DNA from 3 places in the Lachnoclostridium phytofermentans ISDg genome. Region 3 is predicted to be linked to each of the others. Evidence: a T-box and tRNA genes for the amino acid it is inferred to sense, from the RefSeq annotation. Region 3 holds a T-box; the other regions hold tRNA genes.
The links. A T-box is a leader RNA that pairs with one kind of tRNA and senses whether it is charged. The one in region 3 lies ahead of lysS (lysine--tRNA ligase), so its partner is inferred to be a tRNA-Lys.
Positions count from the first base shown of each region.

Region 1: it encodes a tRNA-Lys, which carries the amino acid that the T-box ahead of lysS (lysine--tRNA ligase) is inferred to sense. The anticodon was not compared.
Region 2: it encodes a tRNA-Lys, which carries the amino acid that the T-box ahead of lysS (lysine--tRNA ligase) is inferred to sense. The anticodon was not compared.

Region 1 covers NC_010001.1:20,086-24,422, forward strand. The annotation lists rRNA gene CPHY_RS00080 (23S ribosomal RNA) at 1-740, shown strand, start outside; tRNA gene CPHY_RS00085 (tRNA-Asp) at 870-943, shown strand; tRNA gene CPHY_RS00090 (tRNA-Val) at 978-1,050, shown strand; tRNA gene CPHY_RS00095 (tRNA-Thr) at 1,104-1,176, shown strand; tRNA gene CPHY_RS00100 (tRNA-Tyr) at 1,186-1,267, shown strand; tRNA gene CPHY_RS00105 (tRNA-Met) at 1,329-1,402, shown strand; tRNA gene CPHY_RS00110 (tRNA-Phe) at 1,448-1,520, shown strand; tRNA gene CPHY_RS00115 (tRNA-Lys) at 1,568-1,640, shown strand; gene CPHY_RS00120 (NAD-dependent protein deacylase) at 2,252-2,989, shown strand; gene fsa (fructose-6-phosphate aldolase) at 3,244-3,897, shown strand; gene tkt (transketolase) at 4,101-4,337, shown strand, end outside.
Region 2 covers NC_010001.1:470,000-474,336, reverse strand. The annotation lists gene CPHY_RS02095 (hypothetical protein) at 1-950, opposite strand, end outside; gene CPHY_RS02090 (DJ-1 family glyoxalase III) at 1,075-1,620, opposite strand; tRNA gene CPHY_RS02085 (tRNA-Pro) at 1,864-1,938, opposite strand; tRNA gene CPHY_RS02080 (tRNA-Leu) at 2,011-2,090, opposite strand; tRNA gene CPHY_RS02075 (tRNA-Lys) at 2,148-2,220, opposite strand; tRNA gene CPHY_RS02070 (tRNA-Gln) at 2,243-2,314, opposite strand; tRNA gene CPHY_RS02065 (tRNA-His) at 2,370-2,443, opposite strand; tRNA gene CPHY_RS02060 (tRNA-Arg) at 2,473-2,546, opposite strand; tRNA gene CPHY_RS02055 (tRNA-Gly) at 2,583-2,653, opposite strand; tRNA gene CPHY_RS02050 (tRNA-Pro) at 2,674-2,748, opposite strand; gene CPHY_RS02045 (metallophosphoesterase family protein) at 2,903-3,397, opposite strand; gene CPHY_RS02040 (XTP/dITP diphosphatase) at 3,414-3,995, opposite strand; gene CPHY_RS20495 (N-acetylmuramoyl-L-alanine amidase) at 4,294-4,337, opposite strand, start outside.
Region 3 covers NC_010001.1:3,141,668-3,146,004, reverse strand. The annotation lists gene CPHY_RS13290 (GNAT family N-acetyltransferase) at 103-609, shown strand; gene CPHY_RS13285 (GNAT family N-acetyltransferase) at 861-1,391, shown strand; T-box leader at 1,569-1,824, shown strand; gene lysS (lysine--tRNA ligase) at 2,085-3,554, shown strand; gene CPHY_RS20875 (hypothetical protein) at 3,911-4,337, shown strand, end outside.

The DNA of each region.
Region 1 (4,337 bases), 1.7 Mb from region 3:
TCGCTGTTGGGATACCACCCTTGTAGTACTGGATTTCTAACCTGTAGCCGTGACCCGGCTAGGGGACAATGTCAGGCGGGGAGTTTGACTGGGGCGGTCGCCTCCGAAAGGGTATCGGAGGCGCTCAAAGGTTCTCTCAGAATGGTTGGAAACCATTCGTAGAGTGCAAAGGCATAAGAGAGCTTGACTGTGACACCGACGGGTGGAGCAGGTACGAAAGTAGGACTTAGTGATCCGGTGGTATAAAGTGGGATTGCCATCGCTCAACGGATAAAAGCTACCCTGGGGATAACAGGCTTATCACTCCCAAGAGTTCACATCGACGGAGTGGTTTGGCACCTCGATGTCGGCTCATCGCATCCTGGGGCTGTAGTAGGTCCCAAGGGTTGGGCTGTTCGCCCATTAAAGCGGTACGCGAGCTGGGTTCAGAACGTCGTGAGACAGTTCGGTCCCTATCCGGCGTAGGCGTAGGATATTTGAGAGGAGCTGTCCTTAGTACGAGAGGACCGGGATGGACTGACCTCTGGTGTATCGGTTGTTCTACCAAGAGCATGGCCGAGTAGCCAAGTCGGGACGGGATAAACGCTGAAGGCATCTAAGCGTGAAGCCCCCCTCAAGATAAGATATCCCATAGCATAAGCTAGTAAGACCCCTTAAAGACGATAAGGTTGATAGGACAAAGGTGGAAGTGTGGTAACACATGTAGCTGATTGTTACTAATAGGTCGAGGGCTTAACCTAAAAGGTTTGTTTAAAGAAAAGTTGATCAATGTTTAATTGATTAACAATTTGGTTGAAAAAAAGCTTTTCAATCAAATTGTTATATGGTATAATAGAAAAGTGACTTAGTCATCTAAAGTTATTTTAGATGGCCCGGTGGCTCAGTTGGTTAGAGCGCCGCCCTGTCACGGCGGAGGTCGTGGGTTCGAGTCCCATCCGGGTCGCTAACTTGTTTAGCGCAAGTTAAAAAATTGATATGGGATCTTAGCTCAGCTGGGAGAGCATCTGCCTTACAAGCAGAGGGTCATAGGTTCGAACCCTATAGGTCCCATTCAGTTACAGTATAACCGACAGACGATAAGTTCGGTGGTTTAAAATTTATACGCCGACGTGGCTCAATTGGCAGAGCAGCTGACTTGTAATCAGCAGGTTATCGGTTCGAGTCCGATCGTCGGCTTAGGAACATGGATGGGTTCCCGAGTGGCCAAAGGGGGCAGACTGTAAATCTGTTAGCAACGCTTTCGAAGGTTCGAATCCTTCTCCATCCACTGATTGTTATCAACTGTTAAAGCAATTTGTAACAATCGCTAAAAAAAATAAAAATAATATCGCGGGGTGGAGCAGTCTGGAAGCTCGTCGGGCTCATAACCCGAAGGTCATAGGTTCAAATCCTATCCCCGCAACTCCAATCCAAAAGGATTGAAATTAAATAAGTGTACCATTTCCATGCCCAGATAGCTCAGTCGGTAGAGCAGAGGACTGAAAATCCTCGTGTCACTGGTTCGATTCCGGTTCTGGGCACTTGTTTTATGCTTTATTGGCATATAATGTCAGATGTATAAAACTATGGGATATTAGCTCAGTCGGTAGAGCACTTGACTTTTAATCAAGGTGTCCCGGGTTCGAATCCCGGATGTCTCACTAATAAGATGAAGCTGTAAAATAATTGGACAATCCATTATTTTACAGCTTTTTTTGATTTCAAAAATAATACCTTTAACAAACAACTTACAGTTTATCCATATTTGAGTAGAACAAGTTTAAATATGAGTAGAATTCACTGATATGAAACAGTAGAATTAGAGAAAAGTTAGTATTCGATCATTAGTGAAAGAAAGGAGGTTAAAGAGAGTATTAAGATACTTCTTTGGAAAAAGCATAATAATTTGATCAAGTAGTACATTTTATAAATTTAAAATAAAAAAATTATACATACTAAGTAGTAGACATCATATTAACTTTTTTACGTAAAAGAATCATTTCATAAAATACTTGCAATAGTTTAATAGGATTTATTAAGGAATAAGTAATATACAGATTTAACAGCACAGGTTTAGAAAAGTGTAGGTCTAGACAAGGATAGTCTTCTTTTAGTTAAACATGACGAAATGAAATAGAATTAGTTATATCAATTTAATTTAACATGTTTTAACAGAAATAGTCTTTATAATGAAAAATCATGGTTATAGAATTCATCTAAATACACATTATATGTGCTATAATAGGACTATGAAAGTATTGGAGATGATTTTATGACAAAAGAAACAGAACAACTTATAGAGATTGTGAAGGAAAGTAATAATATTGTATTCTTTGGTGGCGCAGGTGTATCAACAGAATCTGGAATACCAGATTTTCGTTCAGAAAATGGTTTATATACTACGGGACAAGGAAAAAAATATTCCCCAGAACAATTATTATCCCATAGTTTTTTTATGAGGCATACGCATGATTTTTTTGCGTATTATAAAAGTCATATGATTTATAAAGAAGCGAAACCGAATCCTGCACATCTTGCTTTAGCTAAGCTAGAGGAGCTAGGTAAGCTATCAGCAGTTATTACACAAAACATAGATAGTTTGCATCAGGTGGCAGGTAGTCAAACGGTGTATGAGCTACATGGTTCTTCTAATAGAAACTATTGTATGAAATGTAGAAAAAGTTTTAGTCTTGATCAAATAATGAAAATGGATACAGTTCCAATTTGCACGAATTGCGGTGGTGTTGTAAAACCTGATGTTGTTTTATATGAAGAGGAGTTAAAACAGGCTACGATACAAAAAGCAATCGATGCAATTTTGAAGGCGGATACTATGATAGTTGGCGGTACCTCTCTTGTTGTATGGCCAGCTGCGAGTTTAATAGAGTATTTTCAAGGTAAAAATCTGGTTTTAATTAATAAAAGTGAGACAACTTATGATACTATGGCATCCTTAGTGATTCACGATTCCATTGGCGAGGTTTTAGATTCTGTTATTCGTACTTTATAAAATCTGAGTAAAACTTGTCTTTTCGATTAGTGTCTTTGTAACTAAGGAAATAAATGAAGATGTTTTAAGTAGCAAGTGCTCCACAGCTTATATATTGTGCTATATGTTATTAATAAATCCTTAAATTTCATAGAAAATAAGCAGATTTGGCATTGAGATATTTTCTATTACATGATAATATGAGTAAGGAATAATTAGGAATAACATAGTGTTGTAAGTTGCAGTAATGATTTATAATTCAGGAGGTATAAAAAATGAAATTTTTTATAGACACAGCGAATGTTGAAGAAATCAAAAAAGCAAATGACATGGGTGTTATTTGTGGTGTTACAACAAATCCATCATTAATCGCAAAAGAAGGTAGAGATTTTAAAGAAGTAATCACTGAGATTACTAATATTGTAGATGGTCCTATTAGTGGTGAAGTAAAGGCTACTACAGAAGATGCAGAATCTATGATTAAAGAAGGACGCGAAATTGCAAAAATTCATCCTAATATGGTAGTTAAAATTCCTATGACAGTAGAAGGGTTAAAGGCGACTAAAGTGTTATCCCAAGAAGGAATTAAAACCAATGTTACTTTAGTATTTTCTGCAAATCAGGCATTATTAGCTGCTAGAGCAGGAGCAACTTATGTTTCTCCTTTCTTAGGTAGACTCGATGATATTTCAACTCCAGGTATTGATTTAATTCGTACAATCTCAGATATTTTCGAGATATATAATTTACCAACTGAGATTATTGCTGCAAGTGTAAGAAATCCAGTTCATATTACAGATTGTGCATTGGCGGGGGCGCATATTGCTACCGTTCCATATAGTGTTATTGTTCAATGTACTAAGCATCCATTAACGGATGCTGGTATTGAGAAGTTTAAAGCAGACTATAGAGCTGTATTTGGCGAATAATATAACGAATAAAGCATAGTACTATGAATAAGACAAGCCTTTTTACCCAAAAGTAATGTGTGGGCTGCATATTTCATTATTTTCGGAACGATACTTATGTTCCTATAATCGAAATGAAGTGCAAAAGGACACCTTTTATTGGAAGTTTAAAATTGAACTTCCGATAAGATAATTTAATAGAAATGTATTTAGGAGGATATCACATGAATAACATTGACACAATGTCCATTAACGCGATCCGTGTATTAGCTGCGGATGCCGTACAGAAAGCGAAATCAGGTCATCCGGGGCTACCACTTGGATGTGCTGCAATTGCTTATGATATTTGGGCAAATGAAATGAAGCATAATCCAGCAAACCCTGATTGGGCGAATCGAGATCGTTTCATATTATCTGGTGGACATGGATCTACGTTATTGTATTCCTTGTTACATTTATTT
Region 2 (4,337 bases), 2.2 Mb from region 3:
TGAGTATTTGGTGCAACGGTTGAAGTAAATAATAAATCATAAAGACTTAAGGTCTTTACTTTTGAATCTGCTGGTGCAAATAGCCTGAATGCTGATTCTCCATTTTTTTGATACATGGTAGAGCCAGCTTTTAGTCCAGATACCTCCATTTTTGAATAGTCTATAGTAATCTTTGGAGGTGCCTCACGTTTTGGAATCTTAACATTGACAATTTTTCCTGCTCTTTCAGCTGTTGTTGCTTTTAGACGGAATTGTAAGGTGTATCCGGTAATCTCATAACTTGATAAAACTAAGTTACTATCACATTGAGTCCATATTCCATTAGCTCCTTTACGATATTCAACAAGCCTTGTTTGGTTCTCAAATTTTAATTTACCAGCCCCATTTTCAACATAATAGCTTACCTTAAAGTCTTTATCTTCCTTCGGTAAAGTAACCGCAGCAATAGCTTTGTCTTTATCGCCTTTAAAATAAATTGTATTATCGGATGTTTTTAAAAAAATCGATAAATCAATATCAAGACCATTATTAACGTTATTACCAGTCATTTTTTCCCATGTCTTCATCTTATCTTGTGAGAAATATAGTTTTGTACTAGTTGAAGTACCAGGCTTAACAGTAATTTTATCATTAGCATAATCTAATATAATATTCACCATTGTACCTTCTGTAATAGGCTCTATTTTCGTTAAAGCGGCGGGCACTGTTACTTCTTTATTATCCAATAGGGAAATCTCTCTGACTGATTTCACATTAGCTTGATCTACTGATTCCGTATCCTCTTCCTTTGAGAATGCAATCCGTGGCGCTAATTGGTCAAACAGTAGAAACGCTCCTACAAGAAAGCTTAAAGTAGCAAAAATCGCAATTGCTTTTTTTACTCTACTCTTATGCTCTGATTCTTTGTTCCTACTAACAATATAACTGTATTCCTCTTTTATTTCTTTCATCTTATCCCCCATTCCTGCACTTACCATGCGCATATGAAGTTTGTACTAAGGATAACGAATACTTAAATATAACAAGCTCTAAAACAACTGATTTTCGCCATCCTTGGCCTATCACTACTAGTTACTACTGATACTGGATTCCGTTTAATATCTGGTTGGATGCTTCCTCTCCACAAAGAATCTTTATTAGCTCTAAAGAAAACTCTATTGAAGTACCAGCTCCTTTACTCGTAATAATTTTCCCATCTACGACAACCTTATCGTTCGTTACAACAGCACCTGTAAGTTTATCCTCAAATCCCGGATAACAGATTGCACGTTTTCCTTTCAATAATCCATGCGTCCCTAATATCGATGGGGCTGCACAAATTGCCGCTAAGTAACGACCTTTTTTTTCGTAGTCTATAAGTAAATCCTTAAGTCCTTCATGGTCTAATAAATTTCTTGTGCCTAATCCACCGCCAGGCAGAACCAGCATATCAGCTTCTGATAAATCATCCTTAAATAATATATCGGCCATAACATCAATTCCATGAGCCCCATGAACAAGATTATTTTCAGTTATTGATACTGTAGTTACATCAACTCCTGCCCTACGTAGTAAATCTACTACAGTGAGAGCCTCTATTTCTTCAAATCCATCTGCTAAAAATACATATACTTTTGCCATAATAAAACCTCCTTAATTGGCATACTACTGTATTACAAAATAATTACCATCTTTTATTATATCAGATAATAACTGGAATTGATAGGATTCACTATCCAACAAGAGAAACTAAGATACTTATTCAAGATAAAAAATAGCTCTGCGCCTTGTATCAGACGAATTCCATTGAAACTTCACCCAATACTTAGCGCTGAGCAGAAAAAAAGAGGCTTTCGCCTCTTACCATTTACGATATTTAAGTAATCGGGGTGACAGGATTCGAACCTGCGACCTCTTGATCCCAAATCAAGCACTCTAGCCAAACTGAGCCACACCCCGAGGCAATATAAAAGACATGCCATCTTTTTTTGGAAAGTATGTATTTCTAGGAAATACACAAAGAAAAACTAATGCGGATGACAGGAATTGAACCTGCACGGTTGCCCGCTAGATCCTAAGTCTAGTGCGTCTGCCAGTTCCGCCACATCCGCATGTATTAGCAATTCTTATTGCTCTTTCCCACAGAGTTATTTTTTCTAGCTCTGTCATGAGACATCCGGGATTCGAACCCGGGACACCTTGATTAAAAGTCAAGTGCTCTACCGACTGAGCTAATATCCCATCTTTGCTAATCACTTAGCAGCTGGGCTAGCTGGATTTGAACCAGCGAATGCAGGAGTCAAAGTCCTGTGCCTTACCGCTTGGCGATAGCCCACTATTAAAATCTTTTATTATAAAAAGAATTAATATTTACAACTCATTGTTGCTAGGGTGGATAAAGGGATTCGAACCCTTGGCCTCCAGAGCCACAATCTGGCGCGCTAACCAACTGCGCTATACCCACCACAAATTTTTTCTTTTAGAAAGAAAAAATGTGCCAGAAGGGATTCGAACCCCCGACAACCGGCTTAGAAGGCCGATGCTCTATCCAACTGAGCTACTAGCACATTTAGCATATGTTTTCGATGTTATGCCAAACATCAAGCGGGTGATGGGAATCGAACCCACGTATCTAGCTTGGAAGGCTAGTGTTCTACCATTGAACTACACCCGCATGCGTGTTTTGCTATTCAATCGGGGTGACAGGATTCGAACCTGCGACCTCTTGATCCCAAATCAAGCACTCTAGCCAAACTGAGCCACACCCCGGTAAATAAAACCACACATCATATTCTGTTGCGCATCTTTAAGAAGTGTTCTCTGTCAGACGCAAGAGTTATTATATATGACAAAAAGGTGAATGTCAACACTTTTTTTATAAGATTTTTCATCCAGTTTATACCACTTGCTATTTCGTGATATCTTATAGGCTATCTTCAATGTAATTCAGTGTATAATGCGCTTCTCCTTTTGAATCAATCTCCATTAGGATAAACGTTGGTATTCGTCCAGCTTGTCTAGGCTGTGTAATACTACCAGGGTTAATGACAGCGAGGCTATCATCTTTCAAGTCAATCAATGGTTGATGAGTATGTCCAAACATTACAATATCTGCGCCATTTAATACAGCAGCTTCTTTTAGTTGCTCTGTCCCATAATTTACTCCATACCGATGTCCATGGGTTAACATTACATAGTATTTCCCGATTTCTAAAAATTTTTCACGTGGTATGTCGGTAAAATAATCATTATTTCCGGATACCATCTCAACTGGGCAGTCAGCTATCTCTTTGATATAGGATGCATCACCCTCATAGTCTCCAAGGTGAATTAGCATGTCAATAGGAGAAACTTTTTTTATAGCTCTCTCTAAATTAGTATATCTTCCATGGGAATCACTTACAATTAGTATATTCATGCGCGCTCTCCTAAACCTATAATTCTTCCTTCATTGCATTTAACGCTTTTGCCCTATGACTAATTGTATTCTTTTGCTCTGCAGTTAATTCTGCAGTAGTACAACCGTATTCTGGCACAACAAAAATTGGATCATAACCAAATCCATTTTCACCAGCTATCTCATATCCGATATTTCCTTCAATGGTTGCTCTTTTTACCTTAATTTCTCCGTTAGGCCAAGCACATGCAATGACACATACAAACCGGGCGGAACGTTTCTCTTCTGCTACGCCTTCAAGCAAAGATAAGATATGATTATTCTTAATATCGTAGGAGGTATCTTCTCCTAGATAACGTGCTGAATAAACACCAGGAGCTTTCTCAAGATAATCAACTTCTAATCCAGAATCGTCAGCTAAAACAATTTCTCCCGTCATTTCCATAATTGTCTTTGCTTTTATTATAGCATTTTCTTCAAATGTTGTTCCGGTTTCTTCAATTGAAATATCTATTCCAGCTTCTTTCATGGATACTACTTCATAATCCAAGTCTTTTAATATCATCCTTATTTCTCTCATTTTTCCTTCGTTGGATGTTGCAAAAATAATCTTTCTCATCGTTAGCTTCCTTACTTTTTAAATTCTATTCTAATATCTAACACCCATTAAATATCGCATCTGCACAAGATATAGCACAAGCATATATAAGGGAAAGTACGCTTCGCGAACTTTTCCTTGTCATAAAAAAGAAGCATGAACCAGTGTGAAGTTTTAGAATTTCTTAGGCGGTGTTTTTTAGCGCCTTAGAAATTCTCTTCACACTTGAAACCATGCCTGCTTAGTAGTAGGCCGGAAGTTTGTGCCGAGGACGACGCAGGCACAAACTTCTGTGTGAAAGAACTTTGTTCTTTCACACTTATCTCATTACTGTCTTTTGTCCCTTATCTTCCTGCTCTAATT
Region 3 (4,337 bases):
CATGGAGATATTGAAATATTAGAATTAAGTAAACGTTATATGTTATTCGCATTAAGCGTATAAGGAGAACTACGACTATTTATATTTTTAAGGAGTTACTGAATGAAAGTAGAACTAAAACAAGTTACCGCAGATGAAAAAGAGATACTTAAAAACTTATTAGAGAAATATGACTATGAATTTTCTCAATGGGATCAACGTGATGTAAATAAATTAGGACTTTATGGTTATGAATATCTTGATTATTATTGGACAGAAGATAAGCGTTGGGCTTATTTCATCTTAGTTGATGAGAAATTAGCAGGATTTGCAATGGTTATTAATCTTCCTGAAGTAGATGATCGACCAACCGATTTTCAAATGGCTGAGTTTTTTGTTATGTATAAATACCGCCGTTCGGGAGTTGGAAAAGAAGCCTTTTTTAAAGTACTGGATAATCATAAAGGAAGATGGCAACTAAAACGACATCCGGCGAATTTGGCATCGGTGCATTTTTGGAACAATGTAATTCATGAGTATACTAACGGGCAATATGAGCTTGTTGAAGCATATCCACGAACAGAGTATGATGATGGAACATTGGCGGATGTTTTCTTTTTTGAGTGCTGATGTAATTTCTGACTATGAGTATTAATCATGGCAAGAAATAAATTGTGTAGCGTACTTTTTCTAAAAAAAATTAGTAATATGAGATATCTGATGACAATAAAAAATTTAAAGAAAAAGATCATTGCACTAAAAGCTTGTATCATATTAATGAAAAGAGTCTTAATGGACGTACTTATTGAAGTCTTAATTAACATTTAAGTACCTAAAATAAAATATTAGTTAAAAATATACATAAGCTCGGAGGTTAACAAATGGAGTGGAAAAAACTAAAAGAAGAAGAAATAGAGGTATCATTATTCGATCATTTTGAGCGTTATCAAAATGTTACAAAGTGCTGGAGAAAAATAGAAGGTGAATGGGTTATCAAAGATATCGCTTTTTTAGAACAATGGGGAGAAGAGGACTATAAAATACTTGTGTCTTGCCTAAAGAACACAGTATTAACGGGTGGAGTTGTATTTGGCACATTTACGGATGGTTGTCTAAAGGGATTTGCATCTGTAGAAGGTGGTATCTTTGGTAGAGATAAAGAATATTTGGATTTATCAAGCATTCATGTATCTTTTGATCAAAGAGGCAGCGGAGTGGGAAAACTATTATTCCGCCTCTGTGCAGATTGGGCAAGAGAGCATGGTGCAAAAAAACTCTATATATCAGCTCATTCAGCTGTAGAATCACAAGCGTTTTATAAAGCGATGGGATGTAGAGAAGCAATAGAATACAATAAAGAGCATGTAGAGAAAGAACCTTGTGATTGTCAATTAGAGTTTGTATTAAGCTAATAACATTAAATATGAAAATATAAGCTTATGGATTAAAAAGAAATATGAATTTAAAAAGAAAATATAATTTTATGGATAAAAAAGAAAATAAGTTTATAGAGAATATAAGTTTGTAGTTTAAAAAGAAAATATTGACAATAGAATTTTTATTTGATAAGATGGAAAAAATTTAAATAGACAAAGGTTATGAAAAGAGGAGTAAGTATTGTTTGACTGTTTCAGAGAGTCTCAGTTTGGTGGAATGAGATACAGCTACAATAATGAAAAAAGACTTGGAACTGCGTACCGACTGCATAAATAATATGCTGAGACTACGATGGGAGTGCCCATTATAGCACCAGAGTATCGATGGAAATCCGTACTTGTAAAGGCTTATTTTATAAAGAATAAGTGAATTAAGGTGGTAACACGTGATATTAATCTCGTCCTTTTGTGAGGACGGGATTTTTTTATTTATTGGGAAAATTTTTGATTTCCCGGTAAATAAAAGATGTACCGCTAAGGTGGCATTCCTTATTATGTTTCGTAAGTCGAAGTTTCTTCGCCTTCTAATTGTATTTGGAAATGATAATGTATTTGTAAATTTCTAAAACTCCTGCATCTCCAATGGATAACCTTTGTATAAAGTTATTTCACACAGCAAATTTGTACAGTCACCCAAATTATTAGGTGGCGGAAGAATGGAGGATTTATATGGGTATTCAAGAATTGGAAGAAAACAGAAGACAAAAGTTAGAGCTTGTGAAGGAACATCAAAATCCTTATCCAGAGAGATATCAAGTAACTCATGAATTAAAAGATGCAATTAAACTTTTGGATGGAACGAAGGATATATCAGTTGCAGGAAGGATATTATCCATCCGAAGGATGGGAAAGCTTTGCTTTGTTAACATTGGTGATATTTATGGTAAATTACAAGTTGCCATACGAAGGGATGATGTAGGAGAAGAAGCGTATGAGTTTTTTCGACAGGGTTTTGATATTGGTGATTTTCTTGGTGTATCTGGAGAAATATTCACTACGCAAACAGGAGAAAAGACGATACGAGCACAGAAACTTACGTTTCTTGGTAAGGCTTTCAAACCACTCCCAGAGAAATTCCATGGGATCACTGATAAAGATAGTTGCTATCGTCAGAGATATCTTGACTTAATTATGAATGAGGATACTAGAAACCGATTTTTATTAAAATTTCAAATGATAAAGGAAATAAGAAGATACTTAGAAGATTCTGGATATCTTGAAGTAGAGACACCAGTATTAAATGATAAACCGTCAGGAGCAACTGCACGTCCATTTATTTCTCATCACAATGCACTCGATATGGAAGTAAACTTAAGAATTGCACCAGAAACCTATCTAAAACGATGTATTGTAGGTGGTATTCCTAAGGTATTTGAATTTGCTAGGTGCTTTCGTAATGAGGGCATGGATGCAACTCATTTGCAAGATTTCACAATGTTAGAGGGTTATTGTGCATATTATAATTATACTGATAACATGAAATTCTTGCAGACTATGCTTGCTACTGTGATAAAGAAGGTATTTGGAAGTTCTCTGATTAAGGTAGGTAGTCAAAGTATCGATTTTTCAGGGGAATGGAGGGTTGTTACATTTCGTGAATTATTGATAAAAGACTGTGGTATTGATATCAATGCATATTCCAACACAGAAAGTTTATTAGATAAGATAAAGGAAGAAGGAATCGAACTGCATTCTGAAACCCCAATAGAGCAGCTAAGCAAGGGAAATCTCATTGATTTACTATACAAAAAAGTTAGCCGTCCGAAGATTATCTCCCCAACCTTTTTAACGGAGCATCCAACATCACTGTCTCCTTTAGCTCGTGCAAATGACGACAATAAAGAAATAGTGGATCGTTTTCAATTGATAATCAATGGGGCAGAGGTTATTAACGCGTATTCAGAGCTTGTCGACCCAGTAGAACAAAAGAAGCGTCTTATGGAACAAGCGCTGGCTAAGGCAAATGGTGATGAGGAAGCAATGACAATGGATTATGATTACATCACCGCAATGGAGTATGGTATGCCACCAATCTCTGGTTGGGGTATGGGGGTAGACCGTTTTCTGCAAGTAATTACTGGGCAGGAGAATCTACGAGATACAGTATTATTTCCGATTATGAGGCCATTAAATAACTAATAGATAAATTAGAGGTATAATAGAAAAATAGTTTGTAGTATTAGAAAGATGATAGTAAACAAAGTTTGTATAGTGTACTTTTCCTTGATAAAAAGAAACTTCCATTTCATTAAAGTAAACGATATAATGAGGTAGTAATAATATTAAAATATACAGAGATCACTTTGGGGATAATGGAAGTTTCATGTCATGACAGAGTTATGCTCGGGTTCGTTTGTGAACAGAATCTAATTATGAGTGAGTAGGATAAAAAAGGTAAAATAGTCTTTTGATGAATTATTTAATAATATTATTACCGATTATACAGAAAGGGAAAATGTGAAGGAAGAGTTTCTTCACATCGAAGATGAAAGTTTATGAAAGATATGATTTTTCGATACCATTACCGTGGACATATTTCCTATGATGGAGATTTTAATTTAGAGGAAAAATTAGCGGAAACAAAAGTACACATTAGGAAACTAATATTGGAACATAAAGTGATGACCGCCTGTCTCTATCGCCATGAAAATATGCTATTTGCTTATTATGAAGCGATTGGAGATAAACTATCACCAGAAGAAGTCTTTGGAAATTTACATAGCTGCCTAGCAAAATGGCCTGGGGAAGATGCTCCACGAGACTGGGTAAGAATGCATCATATTTATTGGCACTGCATTCCTGAAGGAGTAGAGGATTGGAAAAGAGCTACAAGACCGGAGTTAAGAAGAGGTAGGATTGCATATCTAAAATCGGATACCATGTTTGAGTACGTATATCACCATGTTGCTATCACAGACGAGG